Regions from separate parts of the Cupriavidus sp. HE11 genome, predicted to be linked through region 3. Evidence: predicted binding sites of a transcription regulator. Region 3 holds the regulator's gene; each other region holds the start of a gene.
The links. Region 3 encodes FNR, which switches genes on or off when oxygen is low (the NO sensors DNR and NnrR bind a similar motif). Its sites were predicted from a motif close to TTGATNNNNATCAA; they were not measured.
Positions count from the first base shown of each region.

Region 1: ACOABP_RS09180 (oxygen-binding di-iron domain-containing protein) is a predicted target of FNR. The motif match lies at 1,797-1,810, and genes of this name have one in related genera.
Region 2: ACOABP_RS24220 (OmpW/AlkL family protein) is a predicted target of FNR. The motif match lies at 5,993-6,006, and genes of this name have one in related genera.

Region 1 is NZ_CP184464.1:1,980,171-1,990,076, forward strand. It holds gene ACOABP_RS09170 (MDR family MFS transporter) at 1-983, shown strand, start outside; gene ACOABP_RS09175 (glutathione peroxidase) at 1,090-1,743, shown strand; gene ACOABP_RS09180 (oxygen-binding di-iron domain-containing protein) at 1,876-2,661, shown strand; gene gstA (glutathione transferase GstA) at 2,690-3,316, opposite strand; gene ACOABP_RS09190 (fumarylacetoacetate hydrolase family protein) at 3,552-4,400, shown strand; gene ACOABP_RS09195 (M20 aminoacylase family protein) at 4,625-5,872, shown strand; gene ACOABP_RS09200 (AraC family transcriptional regulator) at 5,915-6,733, opposite strand; gene ACOABP_RS09205 (MFS transporter) at 6,983-8,200, shown strand; gene ACOABP_RS09210 (M20/M25/M40 family metallo-hydrolase) at 8,261-9,604, opposite strand; gene ACOABP_RS09215 (hypothetical protein) at 9,668-9,906, shown strand, end outside.
Region 2 is NZ_CP184465.1:1,541,795-1,551,700, reverse strand. It holds gene feoB (ferrous iron transport protein B) at 1-1,357, shown strand, start outside; gene ACOABP_RS24235 (DUF6587 family protein) at 1,398-1,727, shown strand; gene ACOABP_RS24230 (hypothetical protein) at 2,087-3,463, opposite strand; gene leuA (2-isopropylmalate synthase) at 4,033-5,721, shown strand; gene ACOABP_RS24220 (OmpW/AlkL family protein) at 6,121-6,726, shown strand; gene ACOABP_RS24215 (AMP nucleosidase) at 6,909-8,396, opposite strand; gene ACOABP_RS24210 (GNAT family N-acetyltransferase) at 8,648-9,037, shown strand; gene ACOABP_RS24205 (NADPH-dependent F420 reductase) at 9,067-9,807, opposite strand.
Region 3 is NZ_CP184464.1:393,822-403,727, forward strand. It holds gene rluB (23S rRNA pseudouridine(2605) synthase RluB) at 1-1,488, opposite strand, end outside; gene scpB (SMC-Scp complex subunit ScpB) at 1,517-2,518, opposite strand; gene ACOABP_RS01855 (sulfite exporter TauE/SafE family protein) at 3,070-3,837, opposite strand; gene fnr (fumarate/nitrate reduction transcriptional regulator Fnr) at 3,923-4,648, shown strand; gene ACOABP_RS01865 (hypothetical protein) at 4,742-4,987, opposite strand; gene ACOABP_RS01870 (hypothetical protein) at 4,984-5,193, opposite strand; gene ccoG (cytochrome c oxidase accessory protein CcoG) at 5,241-6,731, opposite strand; gene ccoP (cytochrome-c oxidase, cbb3-type subunit III) at 6,790-7,716, opposite strand; gene ACOABP_RS01885 (cbb3-type cytochrome oxidase subunit 3) at 7,722-7,880, opposite strand; gene ccoO (cytochrome-c oxidase, cbb3-type subunit II) at 7,885-8,580, opposite strand; gene ccoN (cytochrome-c oxidase, cbb3-type subunit I) at 8,600-9,906, opposite strand, start outside.

The DNA of each region.
Region 1 (9,906 bases), 1.6 Mb from region 3:
CGATGTGCTATCGCGGCCTGGCGCACCTGCGCGCGCGCGGCGGGCGCCCGCAGGTGGACTGGCTGGGCGCGAGCCTGCTGGCGGTTGCCATCGTCGCCTTCCTGCTGGCGATGAGCTGGGCGGGCGAGGCGTTCGACTGGATCTCGCTGGAAATGGGCGGCCTGCTGCTGCTGACGCTCCTGGCCGTGGCGCTGCTGGCCTGGCAGGAGCGCCGCGCCGCAGATCCGATGCTGCCGCCGCGCCTGTTCCGCAACCGCGCCTATGTGATGGGAGTGGGCGCGTCGGCGCTGGCCGCGCTCAATATCTTCCTGTGCATCTTCGCGCTGCCCCTGCAATTCCAGCTGGTACGCGATGCCGATGCATCGACATCGGGCCTGCTCGTGGTGCCGTTCCTGCTGTCCACGGTGGCCGGCAATTTCGTGGTGGCGTGGCTGGCCCCGCGTCTGGGCCGCATGCGCGAAATCCTGACCGGGGGCTATGTGGCCGCCGCCGTGGGGCTGGTGTCGATGGCAACGATCACCGCCGCCGTGCCCACCGCGCTGGTGCTGGTGGCGATGACGATTGCCGGTATCGGGCTGGGCATGTCGATGGTGGGTACGCTGATCTCCGTGCAGAACGCGCTGGAGCGCCGCGACATGGGTGCCGGCACCGGCGCGCTGCTGGTGATCCGCTCGCTGGGCAGCGCCCTGGGCGGCGCCCTGGCGGGCACGCTGCTGGCGATGGAATTCCGGGATGCGCTGGCGCGCTCGGGCGTCACCCAGGCGCTGGACCTGGGCTCGCTGCGCCATGGCAGCGAGGCCATGACCCATCTGTCGCCGGCCGTACGCCAGGTGCTGGCGGGCGGCGTGGAATCGGGTTTCCACCTGATCTACGCGGCGGGCGCGGTGGCGGCCATCATTGCGCTGGTCATCGTGCGGCGCATGCCGGACCTGGAACTGCGCAGCAGCGTGACCGAACACGCGGCCAAGATTCACATGGACTAAGGACATGCCGGGGCCAGGGGCGGCCGCCGCTGCCGCCCCGCGTCATGACGAGAAGCGCACGAGCGCGTAGACTTTGCTGCACCAACGGAAACCGGAGTCTGTACCCATGTCTCGCGAACGCACCCTGGCAACTGCAGTCCACGTGGATCGGATGCGGCAACACCTTCAGCGCACGGCCCTGCTGGGCGCGCTGGGCCTGGCCGCCGCGGCCGCCATGCTGCCGCATCCTGCCCGCGCCGCTGACAAGCCAGCCACGGTAGCGGCGCAGCCGGCGGGCAACTGCCCGGCTTCGCTGAATTTCCGGTTCCCGCGTCTGCAGGACGAATCGCCCCAGAACCTGTGCCAGTACGCCGGCAAGGTCGTGCTGGTGGTCAACACCGCCAGCTATTGCGGGTTCACGCCGCAGTACGAAGGCCTGGAGGCGCTTTACGCCAAGTACCGCGAGCGCGGTCTGGTGGTGCTGGGCTTCCCGTCGAACGACTTCTCGCAGGAGCCCGGCTCGGCCAAGGAAATCTCGGACTTCTGCTACAACACCTACGGCGTCAAGTTCCCGATGCTCGGCAAGTCCCATGTGCGTGGCGATGAAGCCAATCCGATGTACGTGATGCTGTCGAAGGAAACCGGCACCGCGCCGAAGTGGAATTTCTACAAGTACCTGATCGACCGCAAGGGCCAGGTCGTGGGCAGCTACAACAGCATGGTCAAGCCCGACGACAAGCAGTTTGTCGCCAAGATCGAAGAGTTGCTGTCCACGCGCTGAGGCGCGTTTGGCCGGGCTTGCGTCCGGCCAGTTCCAGGCGCTTTAAAGGATTCTTGATTCACATCAATTGAAAACACCGCGCAACTGAGTACTTTCGCCGCTTAAAAATAACCACAAGCGGAAGAGGGAGTCATGAGCAAGGTGCTTTACGAATCCAGCGGGCACGTCTGCCTGGCATTTACGGACCTGGTCGACGACACGCACGGAGAGGCGGTACAAAGCAACCAGTTTCTGGTGGTCGACCACGGGCATGCGGCCCTGATCGATCCGGGCGGGCAGATGACGTATAGCGAGCTATACATGACCATCAGCCGCTATTTCCCTCCCAAGCAGCTCGATTACGTGCTGGCGTCGCACGCCGATCCGGACATCGTGGCATCGGTGGGGCGCTGGCTGACGGCATCCGACAGCCGCGTGCTGATTTCCGAGGTCTGGGCCCGCTTCCTGCCGCATTTCTGCCAGACCGGGAAGACGGCCGGGCGCATCGTCCCAATTCCCGATACGGGCGTGGTGGTGCCGCTGGGCAAGTCGTCGATCATGGCGGCGCCGGCCCATTTCCTGCATTCCGAGGGCAACTTCCAGTTCTACGATCCGGTCAGCAAGATCCTGTTCTCGGGCGATCTGGGGGCGTCGATGACGTCTTCGGACGAAGCCGGCGGGGAGGTGACCGACTTCGACGCCCACGCGGCACGCATGCTGGGCTTCCACCGCCGCTACATGAGCGGAAACCGCGCGTGCCGGCTCTGGGCCGCCATGGCGCGCACGCTCGATATCCAGTGGATCGTGCCGCAGCACGGGCCGTCGTTCCGGGGGCGCGAGATGGTGGCGCGGTTCATCAACTGGGTCGACCAGCTCCAGTGCGGGCTGGACCTGATCGACGCCAGCCACTATCGCGTACCCACGCAGGTCCTGGGCTGACGGCCCCGGGGGGCGACCCGACCCGTCCTCAGTCGCGCACCAGGCCTTCGGCCCGCATCGCTGCCTGCACGGCCGGGCGGGCGGCCACGCGCGACAGGTATTCCTGCAGCCTGGGGTACGCGTCGAGCGACAGGTGCAGCAGCCGGGCCCATCCGACGATCGTGAAGCAGTACGCATCGGCCACGCTGAACTGGTTGCCCAGCAGGTAGTCGCGCGACGCCAGGTGGCCGTCCAGTTCGGCAAAGCGCTTGTGCAGCTTTGTCTTGCAGGCTTCGACGGTGCTGGCGTCGGTTTCCTTGTGCCACAGCCACGGGCTGAACACCTTGTGCAGTTCGGTCGAGATCAGTGTCAGCCAGCCCACGGCCTTGAGCCGGGCCTGTGTGCCGGGTGCCGGCAGCAGGTGGCGCTCGGGCACCTGGTCGGCGATGAACTGGAGCAGGGCGGATGCCTCGCTGTGGCGCGATCCGTCATCGAGCTGCAGCAGTGGCACGTAGCCGCGCGGGTGGATGGCGTAGTAGTCGTTGGTGCCGTTCTCGGGCTCGGCCAGCGTGTGATGGATCAGGTCGACGCGGGCCAGCGTGACGGGCAGGCCGGCTTCGCGCAAGGCGATATGGACAGCCATCGAGCAGGCGGCGGGCGAGTAGTAGAGCTTCATGGAATTCCTTGGGGAAGGGCACGGCGCGGGCTGCGGCGTGCTGTGAGGGCAGTCTAGGCAGCAGGCCGGCCCCCCACAATGCGTGGCGATGCACAGCGGGTATGCAAAGATGCATGACCTGCATGACGTGACCGGCGGATGCCGACGAGGGACGGGCGCGCCGAGGCCGCACGCCCGCCTCTGGCTTGCGATATGCTCGCGAGGCTGACCTGACCACCCGAGGAGAGGAGACAAGATGAAGCTAGTTCGCGTAGGAAACCCCGGTACCGAGCGTCCGGGCCTGGTTGATCGTGACGGCCGCGTGCGCGACCTGTCCGGCGTGATCGGCAATATCGGACCGGGCGAACTCGCGCCGGCGGCGCTGGCCCGGCTGGCGGCGATCGACCCGGCGACGTTGCCCGTGGTGGAGGGGCAACGCCATGGCGTGCCCTGGACTGGCATCGGCAAGATCATCGCCATCGGCCTGAACTACGCGGACCATGCCGCAGAAGCCGGCATGCCGCTGCCCGCCGAACCCATCGTGTTCCTGAAGGCGAATACGTCGCTGAACGGCCCGAACGACGCCGTGATGCTGCCGTTCGAGTCGCAGAAGTCGGACTGGGAGGTGGAGCTGGGCGTGGTCATCGGCACCACGGCGCGCAATGTGGCGAAGGCCCATGCGCTGGAGTATGTGGCGGGCTACTGTGTGGTGAACGATGTGTCCGAGCGCGAATTCCAGCTGGAGCGCGGTGGCACGTGGGACAAGGGCAAGGGCTGCGACACGTTCTGCCCGGTGGGGCCGTGGCTGGTTACCCGCGACGAGGTGCCCAATGCCCAGAAACTGGGCATGTGGCTGGACGTCAACGACGAGCGCATGCAGAAGGGCAGCACCGCGACGATGGTCTTCGATGTGGCTACCGTGGTCAGCTACGTGAGCCGCTTCATGACGCTGGAACCCGGCGACCTGATCGCCACCGGCACGCCGCCCGGCGTGGGCATGGGGTTCAAGCCGCCGCGCTACCTGAAGGCCGGGGATGTGATGCGCGTGGGCATCGAGGGCCTGGGCGAACAGCGCCAGGAAGTCGTGGCGTACGGCGAACGCTAGATTCTGCGATGTGAAAAATGCGGGGCGAACTCGTGGCTTCACGAGGTTCCCCGCTGAAACATCGTCTTGCAAAGCGTCGCGTTTTTAAACAAAGCGTCCGTTAAGGGCAACAGTTTTAAGGCCATTTGGGGCGCTTTCGCACGAAATCGGCATTCAGGGTTTTACCTCTGCGGGGTGCGTGAAATACTGTTCCTACATGATGTCTGCCAAATAAGAGCAATGCCATGTCTGAACACGCCCCCGAAATCGAGTCGATATTGAAGACCGTCTCGGTCAGCCTCGCCAGGAACGGTCCCACCCGCACCTTCTGCACCCTGCATGACACGCTCGACTCGCGTGACGAACTGCAGGACATCCGCCGCAGCATCCACCAGCATCCCGAACTCGCCTTCAACGAAGTCCGCACCGCGGAGCTTGTCGCCAGCAAGCTCGAAGGGTGGGGCTACGCCGTGACGCGCGGCGTGGGCGGCACCGGTGTGGTGGCCACGCTGCGATCAGGCAGTGGCAAGCGCAGTGTCGGCATCCGTGCCGACATGGACGCACTGCCGATCCACGAACGCACGAACCTGCCGTACGCCAGCGTGCATGAAGGCAAGATGCACGCCTGCGGGCACGACGGCCACACCGCCGTGCTGCTGGGCGCGGCGCGCCAGCTTGCGCGCACGCGCCACTTCAACGGCACCGTCAACCTGATCTTCCAGCCTGCCGAGGAGATCGGCGCGGGCGGCGGAGCCGAGCGCATGCTGGCCGATGGCCTGTTCGAACGGTTTCCGTGCGACGCCATCTTTGGGCTGCATAACCACCCTGGCGTGGAAGCCGGCACCTTCATGTTCCGCGCGGGGCCGTTCATGGCCGCGTGCGACACGGTGACGATCACCATCCGGGGCAAGGGCGGCCACGCGGCGCGCCCGCACCAGTCGATCGACCCGATCCTGGTGGCCGGCAGCCTGGTGATGGCCCTGCAGTCGATCGTGGCGCGCAACGTCGATCCGAACGAGACCGCCGTGGTCACCATCGGCACGCTGCACGCGGGCCACGCACCAAACGTGATCCCGGACAGCGCCCGCATGGAAATCAGCGTGCGGTCGTTCAGCGCCGAGGTGCGCGCGTCGATGGAAGCGCGTATCCGCCAGCTGGTCACGGCGCATGCCGAAGGCTATGGCGCCACGGCCGAGATCGACTACGTGCGCGGCTATCCGGTGCTGGTCAACAGCGAGGCGGAGACCGAATTCGCGCGGCAGGTGGCCGAGGAACTGGTGGGCCCGGAGCGTGCGATCGGCAATTTCCATCGCATCGCGGGCAGCGAGGACTTCGCGTATTTCCTGCAGCAGCGTCCGGGCTGCTTCGTGCGGATGGGCAACGGCGCCAACCAGCCGCTGCTGCACAACGCCGGCTACGACTTCAACGACGACAACCTGACCGTGGGCGCGGCGTACTGGACGCGTCTGGTGGAACGATATCTGGCGGAATAATGATCGACTCGTGCGATCGACAAGCCGCCAGGGCAGGGCGAATCACTTGAAGAAGGCGCTCGGCGGCACGCCAAACTGCCGCCTGAACATCGTCGCAAACGCGCTCGGGCTGTCGTAGCCCATGTCCAGCGCCACATCCACCACCTTGTCGCCGGCCGCCAGGCGTTCCAGCGCGGCCAGCAGCCGCGCCTGCTGGCGCCACTGGCCGAACGTCATGCCTGTTTCGCGGGCAAAGCGCCGCTGGATCGTCTTGGGATCCACGCCCAGGCGCGTGCCCCAGTCGGCCAGGGTCAGGTCGGTATCGGGCTCGCCCACGATCTGGTCGCAGATCTTGCGCAGGTCCGCATCGGTGGGGCGCGGCAGGTGCAGCGGCAGCGTGGGCACCAGCTTCACCTCATCGAGCAGCAGCCGCATCAGGCGGCCATCCCGCGAATCCATGGTGTAGAGCGGCGGCACGTCGATGGCCGCCAGGATCAGTTCGCGCAGCAGCGGAGAAATGCCCAGAACGGTACATTGGGTGGGCAGGTCGGGTGCGGCATCGGGACGGATATAGGCGGTGCGCATCTGCACGCGGCCCACCATGCGGATCCAGTGCGTGGTGCCGCCCGGCATCCACATGCCACGCGTGGGCGGCACGGTCCATTGCCCCTCGGCCGTCGAGACCACCATCACACCATGCATGGCATGGATCAGTTGGGCATGCGGGTGCTGGTGGGGCTTTGTGACATGGCCGGGCACGTAGTCGGCGGCCATGGCCGCGACCGGCATCGGGCTGCGGTCGTACTGGATATAGGCGGGGCGCTCGGCATAGGTGTCGGCGCGGGCGTCCATGGCGGGGTCGCGCGGCGCGTCGGCGGGCAGGGGTTTGCTGCCCGGGGTATCGCGGTCGACCCAGGCGATGCGGGCGGCGGGGGACTTCGGTGATTCGGACGGCTTGCGGCGTTGCGGCGGTCGCTGGGTACCCGGCATGTCCTTTTCTCCAAGGTTGCGGCCTCATTCTCGCAGGACAGGCGCGGATTTGCCAATTAGCATCGTCACACTTCCTCAATCCCGTCGAAACGGGCACCGGGAAGATTCCAGAGAAGAGAACCGGCCAATGCGCCCCCGACCATGAGCACAACCGTCAATTCCGCCGCCGCTGCGGCGCCTCGCGAGGAGGGCACGCGCTTTCGCGTGCTGTACGCGATCAGTTTCGCGCACTTCCTCAACGACATGATCCAGTCGCTGATCCTTGCCATCTATCCGATGCTCAAGGGCGGCTTCAACCTGAGCTTCACCCAGATTGGCCTGCTGACGCTGACGTACCAGATCACCGCGTCGCTGCTCCAGCCGATCGTGGGCCTGTACACGGACAAGCATCCCAAGCCCCATTCGCTGGCGATCGGCATGGGCTTCACGCTGGGCGGGCTGCTGCTGCTGTCGGTGGCGCCAAGCTACGGCGTGCTGCTGGTGGCGGCGGCCCTGGTGGGTACCGGCTCGTCGATCTTCCATCCGGAGTCGTCGCGCGTGGCGCGCCTGGCGTCGGGCGGCCAGCACGGCCTGGCCCAGTCGATCTTCCAGGTGGGCGGTAATGGCGGAAGTGCCATGGGTCCGCTGCTGGCCGCGTGGATCGTCCATACGCAGGGCAGCGTGGCGTGGTTCTCGCTGGCGGCGCTGCTGGCCATTGCGGTGCTGTGGCAGATCGGCGGCTGGTACGGCCGGCATCTGGCCGAGCGCGCCGCGAAGAAGAAGGCCGCTCCCGGTGCGGTCAGCAAGCTGCCGGCGTCCACCGTCGTACGCGCCATGACGGTGCTGCTGCTGCTGATCTTTTCGAAGTATTTCTATATGGCGAGCCTGAACACGTACTACACGTTCTACCTGATGGAGAAGTTCGGGCTGACGCGCCAGACATCGCAGGTCTACCTGTTCCTGTTCCTGTTCGCGGTGGCGGCGGGCACCATCCTGGGCGGCCCGATCGGTGACCGCATCGGCCGCAAGCGCGTGATCTGGGCGTCGATCCTGGGCGTGGCGCCGTTCACGCTGATGCTGCCGCACGCCAACCTGTTCTGGACGGCCGTGCTGACGGTTGTCATCGGCTTTATCCTGGCGTCGGCGTTCTCGGCCATCCTGGTGTTCGCCCAGGAGCTGATTCCGGGCAAGGTGGGCATGGTATCGGGCCTGTTCTTCGGCTTTGCGTTCGGCATGGGCGGCATTGGCGCCGCCGTGCTGGGCAAGCTGGCCGACGCGCATGGCATCGAATCGGTCTACCAGTTCTGCGCCTACCTGCCGCTGCTGGGCCTGCTGGCGGTGTTCCTGCCTGACCTGCGGGCGCGGGCCAAGGCAGCCTGACTGCCCTGACTGTATTGCCCTCTCCCGCGCGGGAGAGGGGTGCAAAGCGCCGGGCGCTTCTTACTTCCCGGCCTTGTCCTGCGACACATCCATGATCATGCGCGTCAGCAGGTACAGGCGCGGCGTCACCGAGTTCAGGTCCACGTATTCGGCGTCGTTCGAATGCGCGCCGAAGCCACGCAGGCCGAAGCGCTCGATCACCGGGGCCTTGGTGGCTGCCGCGGCAAACGCGGCGTCGGTGCCACCGCCTTCGGCCGTGTCGTAGACCGCCAGCTTTTCACCGATTTCCGCATAGATGCCCTGGGCGTGTGCGGCCAGGGCACGGGCGGCCGGCGTGACCTCCAGCGGCGGCCGGCGGCGCTCGAACTTGACCGCGACCCTGGTGTCGGGGATCAGCGTCTTGCGAGTCCGCTCCTGCAGGGTCTTTTCCAGGCCGTCGTAGTCGGCGGTGCGCAGCACGCGCACGTCGGCCTGGGCGGTCGCCACGGCCGGAATCACGTTGCGGTTGGTGCCGGCCTGCGACAGCGTCCAGTTGACCTTCAGCCCGGTGTCCGGATTCGACAGGTCGCGCATCTGCAGGATCTGGTGCGACATCTCATACAGCGCGTTCCGGCCGAGTTCCGGCGAGCTGCCCGCGTGCGACGACTTGCCTTCCACCTTGAGCGCGATGGCGCCGATGCCGCTGGTTGCCAGCGACAGGCGGTCGCCGGTCACGCGCGTGGCCTCGCACGAGAACACCGCGTCCTGCTCCGAGCCCAGTTTGGTCAGCATCGCGCGGGCACCCGGCGAGCTGATTTCCTCGTCGCCGTTGATCAGCACGGTCAGCGTGCCGTAATCCTTGAAGTTCATCTTCTGCAGGATCGCCACGGTGTGCAGGATCACGGCCACGCCGTTCTTGTCGTCGGCAATGCCCAGGCCATAAGCCTTGTCGCCTTCGACGCGGAACGGCTGCTGCGCCAGCATGCCGCGCAGGTACACGGTGTCCATGTGGGCGATCAGCATGATCTTGCGCTTGCCCGTGCCCTTGAACGTGGCATGCACCATCTTGCCCACCTTCTCGGGCGTGTCCTCCATCCGGTAGACCTCGGTGGGCTCCACCAGCTTCGCGTCGCCACCCATGGCGGCCAGCCGGTCGCGGATCAGGTTGGCAATGCGGTCCAGGCCTTCGATGTCCTTGCTGCCGGACTCGATCGACACCAGGTCCTTCATGGTGTTGATCAGCGCGGGCTTTTCCTGCTGGGCAAGCTGATAGACGGGCTCGACCGGCGCGGCTGCCGCGGTACCCGCGAACAGCGCGGCGGCCAGCGCAACCGACGACAGGGTGACAAGACGATGACGAAACACGGGGTGGGGGGCAGACACGAAACGACTCCTCTTTTCTTTCTGGTGGTGTGAAGCCCACATGTTGCGCGCGCAACGCGCACCGGTCCAGTACCCTGGCATCGGTTTTGCGGCATCATCTCGGTCATGAAGTCCGCCGTGCCCCCGTCCTCCGCATCGCCCGCCATGTCTGCCCGCCCCGCCTGCGCCCACTGCCTTGCCCTGGCCGAAGATCCGCGCCGCCGCGAGCCGCATCCGTGCCTGACGCTGCGCAACACCGCGCCGCTGGTCAGCCAGAGCGCCGCCGGCGTGCCCTTCAGCATGATGTCGTTCACCTGCCGCGAATGCGGCACGGCGTGGCGGCTCTACGACCGGGCCAATGAGCT
Region 2 (9,906 bases), on a different replicon from region 3:
CAAGCTGTTCGACGAGACGCTGCCGCCCGCGCCCCCGGCGCAGCCGCTGGACAGCGTGTCCGAGCTGGACACCCACGCCGAGGTCAAGCGCTTGCTGGACGCCGCCGTGACGATGCCCACGCGCACCGCGCGCTTCGACGACGCCGTGGACCGCGTGGTGCTGCACCCGGTGTTTGGCCTGGTGATCCTGGCCGTGCTGCTGTTCTTCATGTTCCAGGCCGTGTTCTCGTGGGCCGCGCCGATGATGGACGGCATCGAGGGCGGCGTGCATTTCTTTGGCGAGTGGGTCGGCGGCATGATGCCCGACGGCATGCTGAAGAGCCTGCTGGTGGATGGCCTGATTGCCGGCCTGGGCAGCGTGATCGTCTTCCTGCCGCAGATCCTGATCCTGTTCCTGTTCATCCTGACACTCGAGGAGTCGGGCTACCTGCCACGCGCCGCGTTCCTGCTTGACCGGCTGATGATGAGCGCGGGCCTGTCGGGCCGGTCGTTCATCCCGCTGCTGTCGAGCTTTGCCTGCGCGATCCCCGGCATCATGGCCACCCGCACGATCCAGGACCCGCGTGACCGGCTGACCACCATCCTGGTGGCGCCGCTGATGACCTGCTCGGCGCGCCTGCCCGTGTATGCGCTGCTGATCGGCGCGTTCATTCCGGAACGCACCGTGGCCGGCCTGTTCAACCTGCAGGGCCTGGTGCTGTTCGTGCTGTACGTGGCCGGCATCGTCAGCGCGCTGCTGGTGGCCTATGTGCTGAAGTGGTTCCGCCGCGACCGCACCGACCATCCGCTGCTGATGGAGCTGCCGTCGTACCGCGTGCCCAATCCGCGCGATATTGGCATCGGCCTGTGGGAACGCGCACGCATCTTCCTGGCGCGCGTGGGCAAGGTGATCCTGACGCTGACCGTGCTGCTGTGGTTCCTGGCAACGTTCCCGTCGCCGCCCGAAGGCGCTACCATGCCGCCGATCGACTACAGCTTCGCGGGCATGATCGGCCGCGCGCTGGAGCATGTGTTTGCCCCGATCGGCTTCAACTGGCAGATCTGCATCGCGCTGGTGCCGGGCCTGGCCGCGCGTGAAGTGGCGGTGGGTGCGCTGGCAACCGTGTACGCGCTGTCGGGCAGCGACGATGCCGTGGCGGTGCAGCTGGCCCCGATGATCGCGGCGCAATGGTCGCTGGCCACGGCGCTGTCATTGCTGGCCTGGTATGTCTTCGCGCCACAGTGCATTTCCACGCTGGCGGTGATCCGCCGCGAGACCAACTCCTGGAAGGTCATGGCCGCCTCGGCCGCCTACCTGGCGGGGCTGGCCTATCTCGCGTCGTTCATCACGTACCGCGTGGCGCTGGCGCTCACCTGATATCGAGGAAACTGGCTGCCTGCCAGCCAGTCAAACGGCCATGACGCTCTATCACGCCTTCGAAACCCTGATCGTCCCGCTGATCGTGCTGGGCTGCGCCATCCACGTGGCGGGCCGCTACATGCCCCGCACCCGCGAGCGGGTGAAGGCGCGCCTGGCGACCATGCTGGGCGGCACAGCGGCCAATGGCTGGCGCGGATGGCTGGCGCGGCGCCTGGCCCCGAGCCAGGCTGCAGGGTGCGCCAGCGGCTGCGACACGAACAGCGGCTGCGGCACATGCGACTCGAATACGTCAGGGTCTGGCGACATCGGCAACACCGGGTCCGGCGGCAGCAACGAGCAGATCATCCGCTTCGTGCGCAAATCCTGAACACGGCATCGGCCCCGGGAGGGCTGGGGTGGAAATGGCAACGGCGATCCCTTGGGGTCGCCGTTTTGCGTTCCGGAGCCCGATTCGACAGCACGCAGAAATGGGTACGCTTTGCAGCAGACCCCGCCTGTTTGCTCCCTTCTGCCGCAGCGCGGGAGAGGGGCCGGGGGAGAGGGTCTGGAGGTTCAAATCCCGCCAATCCTTGTTGAGACGCCTGCCCTCTCCCCCACACCTCTTCCAATATGGGAGAGGGGAGCGCATAACCAGACGTCGTGGAACGCTACGCAGAAACGGGTACGCTCCGCCATGGAAAAAGCCCGCCGTATCCACCCGGCGGGCTCTCTCCAGCCTGCGCCAACCTACTGTGCGATGCCCGGAATCGTCAGCGACACCGGCATGGCCTCGGGCCCGGCGGTACAGGACACGATCACGGTGAACGGTCCCGACCCGGTGGATACCACCTGCGCCAGATTGGCTCCGATCGGAATGATCGAGACCGGGCCGCTGCCCACCTGCCAGTTCCACGTGTTATTGCAGCCCATGATGCCCTCGTCGACGCCACGATGCAGCAGGTGCGCGGACACCGGTGCCCCGGCACCCGGCACGATGAACGGGTCCGGGCCACTGTAGATCAGGCCCCACGTCGGCTGCTCGGTCACCAGCAGCTGGGCGCGCGGCTTGGCGGTCAGCGTCAGGCTGCCGGCCACCTCGTCGAGCACGCTTTGCAGCGGTGCAATGCCGGTTGGGCGGCTGGTGCTGACCGTGGTCACGCGCGTGGCCGAGTTCGGCAGCACCGCCAGCGACGGCGAAGTGGTCATGTACGTCCACAGCCCCGTGAAGTCGGCCGTAGCGTCGCTCTCGTCATTGCGCAGCACGCGCGAGTCATAGGTCTGCGGATAGCCGTTCAGCACGTTCAGCGCGTTGATCTGCTGGCCGAATTGCGACAGCACCAGGCGATAGGTCGACACGCTGCTCTTGAACACCGACACCAGGAACGCGCCGGTCAGGGTATTGCCGTCGGGCGCGGTGACCTGCACGGTGACCACCGACTGTGCGGCCGTGTCGCTGGCGTTCACGCCGCGCAGCGTGCCCACGTTGCTGGCGCCTGTCACCTGAACGGCAGACGTACTGCTGCGCCAGGCCCAGCCAGTGGCTGCCGCGGAGCGGTTGGCGCCGTCGCTGTCGATCAGCGATGCCGTTACCGGCAACACCTGGCCGTCGGTCATCGACAGCACCGGGTACGGCAGCGCCAGGCTGTAGGTACGCACGCCCGGTGCCACCACGGTGATCGTGGCGGCCACCTGCGGCAGCGCGGTGGTGCCGTTGGCGCCGGCAACCGTTGCCAGCACGTTCACGGCCGTCGTGCCCACGCCCACGCCGGTCACCACGGCGCTGCCAGGGATGGTGCCGTTGGCCACAGCCGCCATGGAGCCATTGTTGCTGGTCCAGACGAAGGTCGTGGCGCCCGTGACATCGTTGCCGAGATCGTCGACGACCGATGCCGTCAGCGAGATCGTGCTGCCCACGCCCACCTGGCCCGACGTGCGGTTCATGACCAGCGTGTACGACTTGGCAACTGCCGTGGTGCCGCCGCCCGCGCCGCCGCCGGCATCGCCGCCGGTTCCGGCCGGTGCGGTCGTTCCGGCGCCCGAACTGCCGCCTCCGCCGCCGCACGCTGCCATCAGCATGGCCGTCGCCATGCACACGATCCACCCCGTCCACGCACGTGTACGCATGATTGCCCCCTTTGTCGTTATCAATCCCGTTCCTGCTGCTGTCAGCCTAGGCGGGATGTGGATGGCGATGTACTGGCCAGAGGACTGAGCGCTTCCCCACATATCGGGTGGAACTCATCCGTTCGGGGTAAGGCTCTGACGTGCGGAATCCCACGTTCGCGGCCGAATCGGACAGGTCAGACGAAATACCGGCGGTTGACGCTGCAGCGCCTTTTGCACTACGCTCTGTGTGTTCGACCCCGCCAGATGGCGGAGCGATATCCTTCTCGCACGATGCCAGCCAACTCCCTCGACCTCCGCCACGCCGCAGATGCCTCGCGCATCGGTGCCGCCGTGCGCGCGCGCGTTGATGGTTCGCTGGTCGCCCTGACCTCGTGCCGCGCCCTGCTGGGCGCTTCCTCGCTACTGCTAGGCCTACCGATCGGTTGCCGGGCCTAGTGCCCTGTGGCAGTTCGGCAGCCGTTCGCCACCCTTTTTCCGTTTTCCCGTTTTTCCCATTCACGCGAAGCCCTCGTACGCCGAGCCGCTTCCTGATGCTTCCTTAGCGAGGAAGGAGATACCCCATGCCCATGTTGCGCAACCCCGCCACCAAATACCGTCCCGCCACCGTAGTCGACTTGCCCGACCGCGCCTGGCCATCGCGTCAGATCACGCGCGCCCCGCGCTGGATGAGCACCGACCTGCGCGACGGCAACCAGGCGCTGATCGAGCCGATGAACAGCGCCCGCAAGCTGCGCTTCTTCGAACAGCTGGTGAAGGTTGGCCTCAAGGAGATTGAAGTCGCGTTCCCGTCGGCATCGCAGACCGATTTCGATTTCGTCCGCATGCTGATCGAGGAAGACCGCATTCCGGACGACGTCACCATCGTGGTGCTGACCCAGGCGCGCGAAGACCTGATCCGCCGTACCGTGGAATCGGTGCGTGGCGCCAGGCGCGCCACCGTGCACCTGTACAACCCGATCGCCCCGGCGTGGCGCCGCATCGTGTTCAACGCATCGCGCGAGGAGATCAAGGAAGTGGCCGTGTCGGGCACGCGCCTGATCCGCGAACTGACCGATGCCATGCCGGAAACGGCCTGGTCCTACGAGTATTCGCCCGAGACCTTCAGCCTGGCCGAGCTCGACTTCTCGCTGGAAGTGTCCGATGCCGTATCGGCCGTCTGGCAGCCGGATGCGAAGCGTCCGATGATCCTGAACCTGCCGACCACGGTGGAATGCAGCACGCCCAACATCTTTGCCGACCAGATCGAATGGATGCACCGGCATCTGGCGCGCCGCGAACACATCGTGCTGTCGGTCCATCCGCATAACGACCGCGGCACGGCGGTGGCGGCTGCGGAGCTGGCCGTGATGGCTGGCGCCGACCGCGTGGAAGGCTGCCTGTTCGGCAACGGCGAGCGCACCGGCAACGTCGACCTGGTCACGCTGGCCCTGAATCTCTACACGCAGGGCGTGGACCCCGAACTCGATTTTTCCGATATCGATGAGGTGCGCCAGTGCGTGGAACATTGCAACCAGCTGCCCGTGCATCCGCGCCATCCGTATGTCGGCGATCTCGTGTTCACCGCCTTTTCCGGCTCGCACCAGGACGCCATCCGCAAGGGCTTTGCGCAGCAGAAGCCGGACGCGATCTGGGAAGTGCCCTACCTGCCGATCGACCCCGCCGACCTGGGCCGCAGCTATGACGCGGTGATCCGTGTGAACAGCCAGTCGGGCAAGGGCGGCATGGCGTACCTGCTGGAGCAGGCGCACGGCATCTACATGCCGCGCCGGCTGCAAATCGAGTTCAGCCGCGCGGTGCAGGTGATGACCGACGAGACCGGGCTCGAAGCCAGTGCCGAAGACCTCTACGCGCTGTTCCGCCGCGAGTACCTCGACGTTGACGCGCCGCTGCGCTACGTGTCGCACCGCATGGTGTCGACCAGCGACAACGCCGTGGAAATCGAGATGGAAGTGACACGCGACGGCCAGCCGGTGCGGGTGCGCGGCGCGGGCAACGGCCCCATCGATGCAACGGTCGACGCATTTTCGCGCGGCCTGGGCGTTGCCGTGCGCGTGATGGACTACCACGAGCACGCCATGACCACCGGTGCCGACGCCAATGCGGCCTGTTATGTGGAAGTGCGCGTTGGCGATTCGGCCACGGGCTTTGGGGCCGGCGTGGACGCCAGCATCGTCACGGCATCGCTGAAGGCCATGGTGTCGGGTGTCAACCGGCACATGCAGGCACGGGACCAGGACCAGGCTGAAGCCGCCTGACTGGCCGGACTTATCGGATCTGGCTGAAAAACGGTGTGCCCTGCCCCCACAGGGCACACCTGAAAAGACGTCCTGGCGGACGCCCACGACATGCGCGGTGCACAACCACGAGCCCACAGCGTAAGGTCCGCGACGCGCGTGCGCCACGAATAAATCCGCATGTCCATAGAAGCATCAGGCGGGTGCCGCAAGCCCTTGCGCGGGTGCGACGCACTGTCGTGTCGCGCATTGACGACGTAGTTGCACGCAATTGGTGTCGGCTGCACTTCACTTGTTCTGCATCAAGGTTTGAGTACCTTGCACAAGACAAACTGGTCGCACTTTTTCGATGTTTAGTGCCTGACCAACATGACCACTGCAACTTCTCCCCGCCGCAAGACCCTCGTTTCCTCCATCTGCATGGCGCTCGCCGCCGCCACCATCGGTACGCTTTCCGCGCCTGCAGCCGCCGCTGACGAGACGCAGGGCAACTGGATGGTCCGCCTGCGCGGCACCTATCTGGACATGGCAAACAAGTCCGACCCTGTCGGTGGCGCCGGAGCATCGGATCGCATCCATGTCAACAACAAGTGGATTCCCGAAGTCGATATCACCTATTTCATCGTGCCGAATATCGCGGCCGAACTGGTGCTGACCATCCCGCAGAAGCAGGACGTAAGCCTTGATGGCTCGAAGATCGGCACGTTCAAGCATCTGCCGCCGAGCCTGCTGCTGCAGTACCACTTCCTGCCGAACGGCACGTTCCGCCCGTATATCGGTGCCGGTGTGAACGCCACGCGCATCTATGGCGCGGACCTGGCCGGTGGCACGCTGGGCCTGGACAAGTGGAGCGTGGGTCCGGCACTGCAGATCGGCATGGACTACAAGCTCAACAAGAACTGGTTCCTGAATGTCGACGCCAAGAAGGTCTGGATTTCCAGCAACGTCTACGCGAACGGTGTCAAGGTGTCGACCGTCAGCCTCGACCCGTGGCTGTTCAGCGCCGGCGTGGGCTATCGCTTCTGATCACCTAGGGATTTAAGGTTTTTCCGAGACTTTCCATTTTGTCTCCTCGAAGGAAGGCCGCCTAACCGACGTCCTTCCCGCCTCACTGCGCGCGGCAATCCCGCGCGCTTTTTTATTTCTGATTCCCCTGGGGGTGTGAGGCGGGCATGGGGCCCGCCGGATGCACCGGCGCGCCCCCGAGGTCAGCGGAACGCCGGCTCGTCGAAACTGCGCAACTTGCGCGAGTGCAGTTGCTCGACGCCGTTCTCGCGCAGGATGCGGATGGCTTCCAGGCCAATCGTCATATGCTGGCTGACACGCTGGCGATAAAACGCATTCGCCATGCCGCGCAGCTTCAGCTCGCCGTGCAGCGGCTTGTCGGAAACGCACAGCAACGTGCCATATGGCACACGCAGGCGGAATCCATTGGCCGCCACTGCCGCGCTTTCCATGTCGATTGCAATCGCCCGCGACTGGTTGAAGCGCGCGTACAGCGCCTTCGACTTCAATTCCCAGTTGCGGTCATCGGTGGACACAACCGTACCGGTGCGCATGCGCGTCTTCATCTCGGTGCCGGACAAACCCGTGACGCGGGCCACTGCCTCTTGCAGTGCCACCTGGATTTCGGCAATCGGAGGCACCGGCACCCATGGCGGCAGGTCGTGGTCCAGCACGTGGTCATCACGCACGTAGGCGTGCGCCAGCACGTAATCGCCCAGTTGTTGCGAGCGGCGCAGTCCGCCGCAGTGGCCCACCATCAGCCAGCAATGCGGACGCAGCACGGCCAGGTGGTCGGTCATGGTCTTGGCGTTCGACGGCCCCACGCCGATGTTCACCAGCGTCACGCCGAGCCCGTCCTCGCGCACCAGGTGATAGGCAGGCATCTGCGGCAGCGCCTTCGGACGCGCGGCGTCGTCGGGCTCGGTGCCGCCCAGGTCCTGCACCACATCGCCGGGCTCGACAAAGCGCACGTAGCCGTCGCCACCGTCGCCAGACATCAGGCTGCGCCCCAACGTCACGAACTCGTCGACATATCGCTGATAGTTCGTGAACAGCACAAAGCGCTGGAAGTGATGGGGCGCCGTGCCCGTGTAGTGGTAAAGCCGCTGCAGGGCCAGGTCCACGCGTTCGGCCGGGAACAGCGACAACGGCCAGGCCTCGCCAGGCGTGGGCTCGTAGGTGCCGTTGGCGATCGAATCGTCGATGCGGCTCAGTTCGGGCAGCACGAACGAGGCTTCCAGTTCGCGGGCCTGCGTGTAGCTGATGTCGGTGGTCGATGCCTCGATCACGAACGGCAGCGGTATCGGCCGGCGCGACAGGCCCACCACCACCGGCACGCGGTGATAGCGCATCAGCCGTTCGATCTGGTCGCGGTAGTAGTCGCACAGCAGATCGGGCCGCGTGACCGTGGTGCCGTACACGCCGGGGTAGGCCACCGTGCCCCAGGACGGGCGGCTGTCGGTGACCATGGTTTCCAGGTTGACGGAAATGCCGAGATACGGATAGCACGCGTGGGCCGCCGACGGCAGCGGCTTGCCCTTGGCAAACGCGTCGAAGCGCGCGCGCACGGCCGCCACGGAGCTGTCGTAGATCTCACGGATACGCGCCATCGCGCTATCGGCATCGCTGAACTCGGCCAGTTGGTCGGCCGGGTGTGCGGAGGAGAAGATCGGGGCGTTCATGACAGCCATCATACCGCCAGCTTCCGGCGCGCAACAGGCCATCGCGCGCCCGGTATCGAGATCGCACATGCGTGCGGGTGGTCGCATTTTCCGGACAAAGTTGTTTGACGTCGCCGCATCGGCTTCGCTACACTCTGTCGCCGAAATGCGCGACAAATAGCGCGACATATCGCGCGAAAACGCGGCGCAGCCGCTCTGCGCCCCCCACTTCTGGAGGGTCTGCATGCATGCGCTCCGGAATCACGCAGGAGGAATTGTCGATGGAAATCCGTAATCCGTTGCCCGCAGAGGTAGAGGCAGCCCGGCTGCTGCTGGCTGCCAACGGCTGGGAACAACGGGTCGGCAATCCCGAGCGCTTCGCGCAACTGATCGCCAACTCGCAACGCGTGGCGGTGGCAGTGGAAAACGGCGAGGTCATCGGCTTCGCGCGCGCACTCTGCGACGATATCTCCAACGGCTACATCTCGATGGTCGCCGTGGCGCCCCAGCATCGCCGCCGCGGCATTGGCCGCGCTTTGCTGCGCCATGTGATGGGCAACGACCCGGACATTACCTGGGTACTGCGCGCCGCCCGCTCTTCCGAGGCGGCATTCTTCGGCCAGTTGGGCTTCACGCCATCGATGGTGGCAATGGAGTGGCGCCGGCGCTAAGGCGCAGCGTCCGCCGCCTGCCGGCCCGGCTACTGGTCCATCGCACGGCGAAATTCTTCGGCAGTCCCCATCTGGCGGAACAGCTTGCCACCGGGCGCGAACCGGTCGGCACTCGATAGCCCGCCCACCACCACCGGATCGAAACCCGCGTCGCGCACCAGCCCGGCCGCCACGGACAGCGCCTCGGCATCGTTGCCGGCCATCGGCACCGCCATCAACGGCGGCTTGCGGTGACTTTCGCGCGTGAACTCCGCCGCGCCCGTGAAATTGAATACCCGCACGATGCGCGCACCCGCCAGGTATCTGGCCGTGGTGGCGCCGATGCCGTTGGCCTTGACCTCGTCCACGATGGCGCCGTCGCGCGCGGCCACGGCGTTGGTGGCGTCCAGCACGATCTTGCCCTGCCAGCGGTTCTGCTGGCCCACATCGGGCACCGCACCATAGGGCACGGCCAGCAGAATCACGTCGGCAAACGCCACGGCCTGCGCAACCGTACCGGCCTGGGCCAGCGGCCCGAGGGAATCGGTCAGCGTCTTCAGTTCCCCGGGATGGCGCGAAGCAAACATCACCGGATGCCCCGCCTTCACCAGCAGGCTGCCCACGGCGCCGCCCAGCCGGCCCGAACCGACCACGCCAATCTTCGATTTCCCCTTGCCCTGCGCGGCCTGCGCCACGGCGTGCCCGACCGGCACCGCCAGCAGCACGGACCATCCGCCGGCAATCAAGAGCCTGCGTCGCCCGTACGACATTTCCCGAAATCCGTGCGCCATCGCCTGTCCTCCGCGTTGCCCCGCTCCGATCACTCTAGGCGAATCCCGATGAAAAATCCGGGGATGCCCATTCGCCAGGCTGTCACAGGTACGTCATCC
Region 3 (9,906 bases):
CATGCCGGCAATGGCCGCTTCGGTGCGCGCCTTGCGACCGCCCACCTTGGTGGCGCCCTTGCTGCCGCCCTGATCACTCTTGGCCGGCGCCTTCAGGCCAATATTGGCCATCAGGTTGCGCACGTCGGTAGCTTCCAGTTCTTGCCAGCGGCCGCGCTTGAGACCGCGCGGCAGCAGGAACTGGCCGTAGCGGGTACGGATCAGGCGCGAAACGGTCAGACCCACGGCTTCGAACATCCGGCGCACTTCGCGATTCCGGCCTTCGGTCAGCGCCACGTGATACCACTGGTTCACGCCTTCGCCACCGCCATCGGCGATGCGCAGGAAGTTGGCCTCGCCATCATCGAGCTGGATACCGTGCAGCAGCGCCTGACGATCGGCTTCCGCCAGTTCGCCCAGCGTACGCACCGCATACTCGCGCTCCACGCCATAGCGCGGATGCATGAAACGGTTGGCGATATCGCCAGACGTGGTGAAGATCAGCAGGCCTTCGGTATTGAAGTCCAGGCGCCCCACCGCCACCCACTTGCCATTCTTGATGCGCGGCAGGCTGTCGAACACGGTCGGACGGCCTTCCGGATCCGACTGGCTGACGATTTCGCCGGACGGCTTGTGATACAGCAGCACGCGCGGCGGCTTGGTCGATACTTTGCGATGAATCAGCTTGCCGTTCACGCGAACCTGGTCGGCCGGCAGGATACGTTGGCCGATATGCGCCGGCAGGCCGTTGACGGACACCCGACCCTGCAGGATCAGTTCTTCCATCTCGCGGCGCGAGCCCAGACCGCCTTCGGCCAGTACCTTGTGCAGCTTCGGCGCATCGTCATCCGATGTCAGCTCGCGCACCGGCTTGGCCTTGGTGCGCGGCACGACCGTATCTTCCTCGTCGAACTGCTCGGAAATCACGAACCGGAACAGGTCTTCGGAGCCTGCGGCACTCTTGGGCGCACCGCCCTTGCCGCTGCCCTGCCTGGCCGGCTTGTCGCCCTGGCGCTGCTCGCCCTGACGCTGTTCGCCACGGGCACCCTGCTTGCCGGCACCCGCCTGATTCTTGCGCTGGCCATTGCGGTTGCGCTTGCCAGCCTGCTCGGCTGCCGGCTTGTTGTCGCCGTCGACCAATGCGGCCTTGCGCTGCGGTTGCTGGCGGCGCTTGCGCTGGCCAGCCTGGGCCTGTGGCTCGCCGCCATCGGCCTGCTGCGCCTCCGGTGCACCGGCATCGGCGGCGGGCGCCGGCTTGCGGCGGCCACGGCCACGCGGCGCGGCGGGCTGGGCGGTGTCGCCAGCCTCGGCCGGTGCCGGAGCATCGCCTTCCGCGCGACCCGCGTCCCGATCCTGCGCGGCCTGGCGGCGCGAAGCCACCAGATTGCGCAAACCGCGGCGGAGCCCCTTGCGGCGCGGCGCGCCGTCGGCGTCATTTCCCGTATCGGGGGCGCCGGTGTCACCCGGCACGTCCGGCTGGCGGACGTCTTGCTCAGCGGAATCAGACAAAGTATTCACTATCGATGTTGCATGTTGTTCAGTTGGACACACGCTCGTCGTCGTCCTCGGTCGGGAATGGCGTCTCGTCATTCAGGTCCGCAGGCTCGGCGGGCGCCGCTTCGGGCGCCCCGGTGTCCATGTGGAAGCCGTTGGCATGAGCCACCGGCGCGTCGTCCTGCCCGTCTTCTACAGGCATCCGGGCGGTGCTGATATCGTCTTCGGAGGCATCGCCGTCGGCGAGTTCCTCGCTGGGGGCAACGTCCCCTTCTTCGTGCTGCGCCGATTCCGTGTCGGCGCGCGCTTCCTGCGTGGCGCCTTCGCCGGCTTCGGCCAGGCCTGCCGTTTCGCTGGCTTCAGCCGCGCCCACCGCCGCGGGCGTCGCCCCGGCCTCTGCAGGCACGGAGGCTTCAGCTTGCACGGCGGCCGACTCCGCAAAGGCCTCTTCGTCGCCAGCCGGTGGGTTGGCCGTGGCGATTTCTTCAAAATCAATAGCCTGCTGCTCCAGCAGCGCGGCTTGCGCCTGCGCCTGGGCGTCTTCCAGCGGCGGCAGTTCGTCCAGCGAACGCAAGCCGAGGTCATCCAGGAACGCCTTGGTCGTTGCGTACAGCGCCGGGCGCCCCGGCACATCGCGGTGGCCGATGACTTCGATCCAGCTGCGGTCCTCGAGTTTCTTGACCACTTCCGTGCTGACCGTCACGCCCCGGATTTCCTCGATATCGCCACGGGTGACAGGCTGGCGATACGCAATGATCGCCAGGGTTTCCATGACGGCGCGCGAGTACTTCGGCGGCTTTTCCGGATTCAGCCGGTCAAGGAACTCCCGCATCTCGGGGCGACTCTGGAAACGCCAGCCGCTGGCCAGCGCCACGAGTTCCACCCCGCGCGGCTGCCAGTCCTGCCGCAGTTCCTCGAGCAGCACCCGGATCGTGTCGGCGCCGACGTCGTCGGCAAACAACCGTCGCAGATCGCCAACGCGCAGCGGTTCCTGCGCACAGATCAGCGCGGTCTCGAGGACGATCTTCGCCTCTTGGGTATTCATGTGATTGCGTGCAGCCTGTCTTTGCACCTGCCCCCGGACGAATCCCGGGGCACTGGAGATTGCAGATACAGCGAGGCCGAAGCCACCGCCATTTCATCGCGCAGCCAGCTCGCCCGCTAATGCAGCGCAGCCGTGCGCACCTCGTTCTTTTGCATCGAATTGCCGGGTCGATCCGGCAGGAGATCGTCCGGCGCTGGCCAGTTTCACCAGTCAACGGACCTCTTGCGTCGCGCCTTCTCCCTTCGGGGCGGACATTCGCCAGGGCCACCGGATGGCCAAGACGGCAAGAAACAAGACGATATCGGCTCAGGCAACCCCGCCCTGACCGGCGCCATCTTCCCAACCGCAGCCGGCCTTTTAACCAGATCTTTTGAACCGGATGGACTGTGGAGACGTTTCCGGCGCACCGGGGTGGCCAGAAACCCTGGGCACGCTCCCCAGATCAGGGATGCGGCCCCAGCGGCGCCCCGAGCATGGTGCGGCGCGATACCGTGGTTCTCGGGATTGTATGGCATTCCCGGCCCCGCCCGCAACCCGCCGCTGTGGCCGATTCAGAACACCACGCAAAAGCCGTGTTGGGCCAGGGTATCCGGCAGCCATATTGCCCGGGCCACCCCCAGCACGCCAAATCCGATCACCACCAGGCCCGACGCCACGCGCACCGCGGGCTTGCGGGAGAGTTGCCGCAGGTATCCCGACAACCCCGAGATCACCAGCAGGTTCGGCAGCGTGCCCAGACCGAACGCCCCCATCACCAGCGCACCCGATACCGCGTTGCCAGCCAGCAGCGCCAGCGCAAGTGCACCATAGACCATTCCACACGGTACGAGCCCCCATGCCAGGCCCATCCCGTATCGACGCACCAGCGGTGCCGCGCGCTGCTTGCCGCGCAGCCGCATCGGCAGTCGCCCGGCCATCGCACGTGCACGTTGAACCACGTGTACTGCGGCCAGCGACGCCAGACGCTCGATCCAGTCGGATCGCATCACGCGTCCACGCAACAACCACAGACCCGTGATCACCAGCATCATGCTGCCCGCCGCATAGAGCCAGCGCTGCAGCGGCAGATAATCCTGTCGCCACACCGTCGCGCCCACCGCACCCATCACCGCGCCAAGCAGCATGTATGTCGTAATGCGCCCCGCATGCATGATGCACAACGCAGTCCACCATTGACGCGTGGAACGATGCAAGACAATTGCCACATCCCGCGGGTGTTTCTGCTCCGCAGCAATAGCAATTCCTCCACACATGGCAGCGCAATGCATACCACCGAGCAAGGCCATCAGAAAAACGCTTAAAAGCACACCAAATGGCAACTGTTCCTCGCTTCTGCGTCACATGACGCTGTAAAATGCCTGCATCGCGCCCTCGCTGCAAGCGCATTCATAACGAGCACTTCAATTGTTGACTTCCATCCCCGTCACCGAGATGTCGCCCCGTTGTTCCACATGTGCCATGGGCCAGCTTTGCCTGCCCGTGGGCATGTCGCAACAAGACCTGGCGAAGATGGACACGCTCGTGCAGGAACGCGTGCGTGTTCACAAGGGCGAAACGCTTTACCGCATGGGCGAACCGCTCAACGCGGTGTACGCCATTCGCTTCGGAACACTGAAGACGCACGTCACCATGGAAGACGGGCGCACCCAGATCACCGGTTTTCACCTGCCCGGCGAAGTCATTGGCCTCGACGGCCTCAGCGAGATGCAGCACGCTTCCGACGCCACCGCGCTGGAGGACACCGAAGTCTGCGTCGTGCGCTATGACGACCTGCAATCGCTCTCCAGCACCCTGCCCTCGCTGCAAGGCCAGTTCCTGCGCCTGATGAGCAAGGAAATCTCGCAGGACCAGGTCATGCTGATCACACTGGGCTCGATGCGCGCCGAAGAGCGCCTGGCCGCTTTTCTCGTGAACATGTCCGAGCGTCTGTCGGCACGCGGTTATTCGTCCACCGAGTTCGTTCTGCGCATGAGCCGCGAGGAAATCGGCAGCTACCTGGGCCTGAAACTCGAGACCGTCAGCCGCCTGTTCTCGCGCTTTGCCGAAGCAGGCCTGATCCAGATTCGTCAGCGACATGTGAAGCTCGTCGATATGGCAGGTATCAAGCAGGTGTACAGCCGGTCCTGCTGAGACAGACCGAACCCGCACGGAACATCACGCCAAAGGCCGCGCCGGAACACTTCCGGCGCGGCCTTTGTCTTTTGCAGTGCAATTCTGCATTGCCTACTCGAGTTCATCGGTGTCACTAAGCTTCACCGGCATCGTGTACAGCGTGAGCCCGCTGGACAACGCGCAGAACAGCCACGCTACCAGAAACCCCACAGTGTAGATCGCCTGCCGCGACGCCTCGACCGGATGTCCGAAGAAATTCAGATCTCCGGGATCTACCACCGAGAACACCACCGCCGTGGCCGCACCGCCCATCAGAAACGCCGGCCATAGCACCCACATCAGCCAGCGCAGTCTCATGGGCGCCTCGCGGTCTGTTCAGCGCGATCGGCGCTTGCCTTCTCCACTACCAGTCCATGGCGGGTGGCGTCGGTCACCGGCACATCGGCATGGGTGTTCGCCAGCCAGATCGTGATACCGCAACCGACCATCGCCAGCAGCGGACCACTCATCAGAATCCAGGGCCATGGTTCCCTGTACCAGGGCTTTGCGGGGTGTTGGGTCATTGCGCTCTCCTATTGGCATCCGTCCCGGTTCACCATCGGTGACAGCATCACAGATTGCGAGGAACGATGAAACTCGTGCTTTGCCGGATATCCACCTTGCGCTCGGCTTCGGTCTCGGCGGTAACTGTCACCTCGATCTTGTGCGTACCCTGCTTCGCATCGTCGATCGGCACGCGAATGCGGATTGGCAGCAGGCGATTCGAGGTGGGCGACAGCGATTCCGCGCCGTGGTCGTACTCCACGATCAGGCCTTTCAGCTCGGCGCTCTGTGCCTGCACGTGGAACTTCATTGGTGCCTCGGTCGCATTGATCAGCTGCAACCGGTACACGTTCTCGATCCAGCGGCCTTCCACTTCGCGCCCCAGCGCGCCACGGTCACGAATGATGTCGACCTTGAGCGGCGTACGCATGGCCAGCGACGCAAAAAAGCCCACCGTCAGCGCCAGCCAGATCGCCGTGTAGACAACCGTGCGGGGACGCAGCAAGCGCTTGCGCGCGTCCGATGCCGACAGCTTCTTGCGCATCGCGTTTTCCGATGTGTACCGGATCAGTCCGCGCGGATACTCCATCTTGTCCATGACCTGGTCGCAGGCATCGATACACGCGCCGCAGCCGATGCACTCGTACTGCAGCCCGTCACGGATATCGATGCCAGTCGGGCATACCTGCACACAGATGCTGCAGTTCACGCAGTCGCCCAGGCCCGCCGCATGGTGATCGACCTTGCGCGACCGGCTGCCGCGCGGTTCGCCACGACCCACGTCGTAGGTCACGACATACGTATCGCGATCCACCATTACGCTCTGGAAGCGCGCATACGGGCACATGTACTTGCACACCTGCTCGCGCATGAACCCGGCATTGCCCCACGTGGCAAACGCATAGAACAGCATCCAGAACGCCTGCCAAGGGCCCAGCGTCCAGTGCAGGACTTCGCCGCCCAGTTCGCGGATCGGGGCGAAGTAGCCGATGAACGTGAAGCCTGTCCACAGCGCGATCAGGATCCACAGCGAGTGCTTGGTCGCCTTGAGACGAATCTTGCGCAAGCTCCACGGATCGCCGTCCAGCCGGATGCGGGCAATGCGGTCGCCTTCGACACGACGCTCGATCCACATGAAGATCTCGGTGTAGACCGTCTGTGGACACGCGTAGCCGCAAAACAGCCGCCCTGCGATGGCCGTGAACAGAAACAGCGCCAGCGCCGAGATGACCAGCAGCACCGCCAGGTAGATCACGTCCTGGGGCCACAGCACCAGTCCGAAGATATAGAACTTGCGGGCACCGAGATCGAACAGCACTGCCTGACGATCGTTCCATTGCAGCCACGGCGTACCGTAGTAGACCAGTTGCGTGAGGATGACCAGCCAGACCCGCCAGCTCGAGAAGGCACCCGTGACCGAGCGCGGGTAGATCTTGCGCCGTACTTCGTACAGCGCCTCCTCGGTGGCGTCGGCCGCCGACTTGGGTGGAGGTGCGGGCCGCCAGGCGGCCTCGCTTGATTCGCGGGAAGTGGGGGGAGATTCCAGGGGCGCGCTCATTATTCAGCCCTCATGCTCCCGGCCGGACGGCATGCCGTCCGGACCGGAGAGCGGTTTGTCATTGCCCTGTGGGCGCGGCACTCGTGCTGGTGTTCGACAGGCCCCACACGTACGCAGTCAGCATGCGGATGCGCTCGGGTGTCAGGATTTCCTCGTGGGCCGGCATATGGCCGTTGTGCCCCTTCAGGATGGCCTCGACGATCACGCCTTCCGAACTGCCGTACAGCCAGACGTTATCGGACAGGTTCGGCGCGCCAAGCGCCTGGTTACCCTTGCCGCTCGCGCCATGGCATGCCGCGCAGGTCGACTTGAACGTGCTTTCGCCGCGCGACGCCCGGATCGGATCGTATGTGAGCCCCGACAGCGACCGCACATACTGCGCCGTATCGCCGGCCAGCTTGGCATCGATCGTGCCCGCAAACGGCGGCATCACGCCGTTACGGCCCTTCGTGATCGTCTGCTGGATCGTTTCGGGGTCACCGCCATAGAGCCAGTCGTTGTCGGTCAGGTTCGGGAAACCGCGGCTGCCGCGGGCGTCCGAACCATGGCACTGGGCGCAGTAGTTCAGGAACAGGCGCTGGCCGATTTCACGTGCATCGGGGTCCGCCGCCACCTGCTTGACGTCCATCTTCAGGTACTTGGCATAGATCTCGTGCTGCATCTTCTCGGCGGCTTCCCGATGCGCGGCAAGTTCGCCCTGCGTCGAGAATTTCAGCACCCCGGCGTATGTGCCAAGGCCCGGGTAGAGCACCAGGTAGCCCACACTGAACACGCAGGCCAGCAGGAACATCCACATCCACCAGCGTGGCAGCGGATTGTTCAGCTCGCGCAGGTCGTCATCCCAGACATGCCCGGTGTCGTCGGTGGTGCTGATGCCCTTCGGCATCTTTCGTTGCGAAAACAGCAGCCACACGCACCAGACAATACCAATGAGCGCGATGGCCGCGATGTAGTAGCCCCAGAAATCGGAAATGAAATCGCTCATGGTTACTAGTTCCGGCTTGGATTGTTATGTTCGTCCGGCAAGGCAAACGGCAGCATCGCCGATTCCTCGTTGGCCGCCTTGCGGCCCGCCGACCAGGCCCACCAGCAGATCGCCAGGAACGTCAGCAGCGACAGGACAGTGGCGATGGAAGTCACGATGACCATGGCGTCACTCCTTCGCGGGCGCGGCGCTCTCGGCCGCTGGTGCCGCCGGGGCAGGCGCGGGGGCCGTGTCCAGGCGGACGTTACGACGGTTCAGGCCCAGACCCTGCAGGTACGCGACCATGGCGTCCTCCTCGGTCTTGCCCACCAGCTCTTCCGGTGCGCCCGCAATCTCGGCGTCGCTATAGGGCACGCCCAGGCGCTTCAGTGCGCGCATGCGCGCCTGGACCGAATCGGTCGGCAGCGGCGTTTTTTCGAGCCACGGATACGACGGCATCACCGATTCGGGCACCACGTCACGCGGATTGCGCAGGTGGATGCGCTGCCAGTCGTCGGAATAGCGGCCGCCCACGCGAGCCAGATCGGGGCCCGTACGCTTGGAGCCCCACAGGAACGGGTGGTCGTACACCGACTCGCCAGCCGTGGAGAAATGGCCATAGCGCTCGGTTTCGGCCTGCAGCGTGCGCACCTGTTGCGAGTGGCACCCCACGCAGCCTTCACGGATATAGATATCGCGCCCCATCAGCCGTAGCGGCGAGTACGGCGTGATGCCCGGATCGGGCTGGGTGGTGGAGTGCTGGAAGAACAACGGCACGATCTGCACCAGGCCGGCAATGCTGACCACGATGATGGTCGCGATAATCAGCCAGCCGACGTTCTTCTCCAGCGTCTCGTGCCTGAAAAATCCTTGATTCTGAGACATCGTTTGCGTCCTCGGCTTGTCAGTGGGCGGAAGCCGGCAGGCTGGCCGGAATCGGCGCATCCACGGTCGGCTTGCCGGCGATGGTGCGGAACACGTTGTAGGCCATGATGAACATGCCGCCCAGGAAGCACAGGCCACCCGCCAGACGGATCAGGTAGAACGGATACTTGGCCTTGACCGCTTCCACGAACGCGTACGTCAGCGTGCCGTCCGGCTGCGTGGCACGCCACATCAGGCCTTCCATCACACCGGCGATCCACATCGAGGCGATATAGAGCACCACGCCGATCGTGGCGACCCAGAAGTGCAGCTCGATCAGGCGCGTGCTGTACATCTGCTTTTCGCCGAACAGGCGCGGGATCAGGTAGTACAGCGAGCCGATCGAGATCATCGCGACCCAGCCGAGCGCGCCCGAATGGACGTGGCCGATCGTCCAGTCCGTGTAATGCGACAGCGCGTTCACGGTCTTGATCGACATCATCGAGCCCTCGAACGTGGCCATACCGTAGAACGACAGCGCCACCACCAGGAACTTGAGGATCGGATCGGTACGCAGCTTGTGCCACGCACCCGACATGGTCATGATGCCGTTGATCATGCCGCCCCACGACGGCGCGAGCAGGATCAGCGAGAACACCATGCCCAGCGACTGCGCCCAGTCAGGCAGCGCGGTGTATTGCAGATGGTGCGGGCCGGCCCACATGTAGGTGAAGTTGAGCGCCCAGAAGTGGACGATCGACAGCCGGTAGGAATAGATCGGACGCTCTGCCTGCTTCGGAATGAAGTAGTACATCATTCCCAGGAAGCTGGTGGTCAGGAAAAAGCCCACTGCGTTATGGCCGTACCACCACTGGATCATGGCGTCCTGCACGCCCGCATAGGCGGAATACGACTTCCACATCGACGCCGGCATCTCGATGTTGTTGACGATATGCAGGATGGCGATGGTCAGGATGTAAGCGCCGAAAAACCAGTTGGCAACGTAGATGTGCCGGGTCTTGCGCTTGACAATCGTGCCGAAAAAGACGATGGCGTACGCCACCCAGACCAGCGTGATCAGGATGTCGATCGGCCATTCGAGCTCGGCATACTCCTTCGAGCTAGTGATGCCCATCGGCAGCGTGATCGCGGCAGCCACGATGACGATTTGCCAGCCCCAAAACGTGAACGCCGCGAGCGGCCCGCAGAACAGGCGCGCCTGGCAGGTGCGCTGCACCACGTAGTACGACGTGGCGAACAGCGCGCTGCCGCCAAACGCGAAGATCACCGCGTTGGTGTGCAGCGGACGCAGTCGGCCGAACGACAGCCACGGCGTGTTGAAATTCA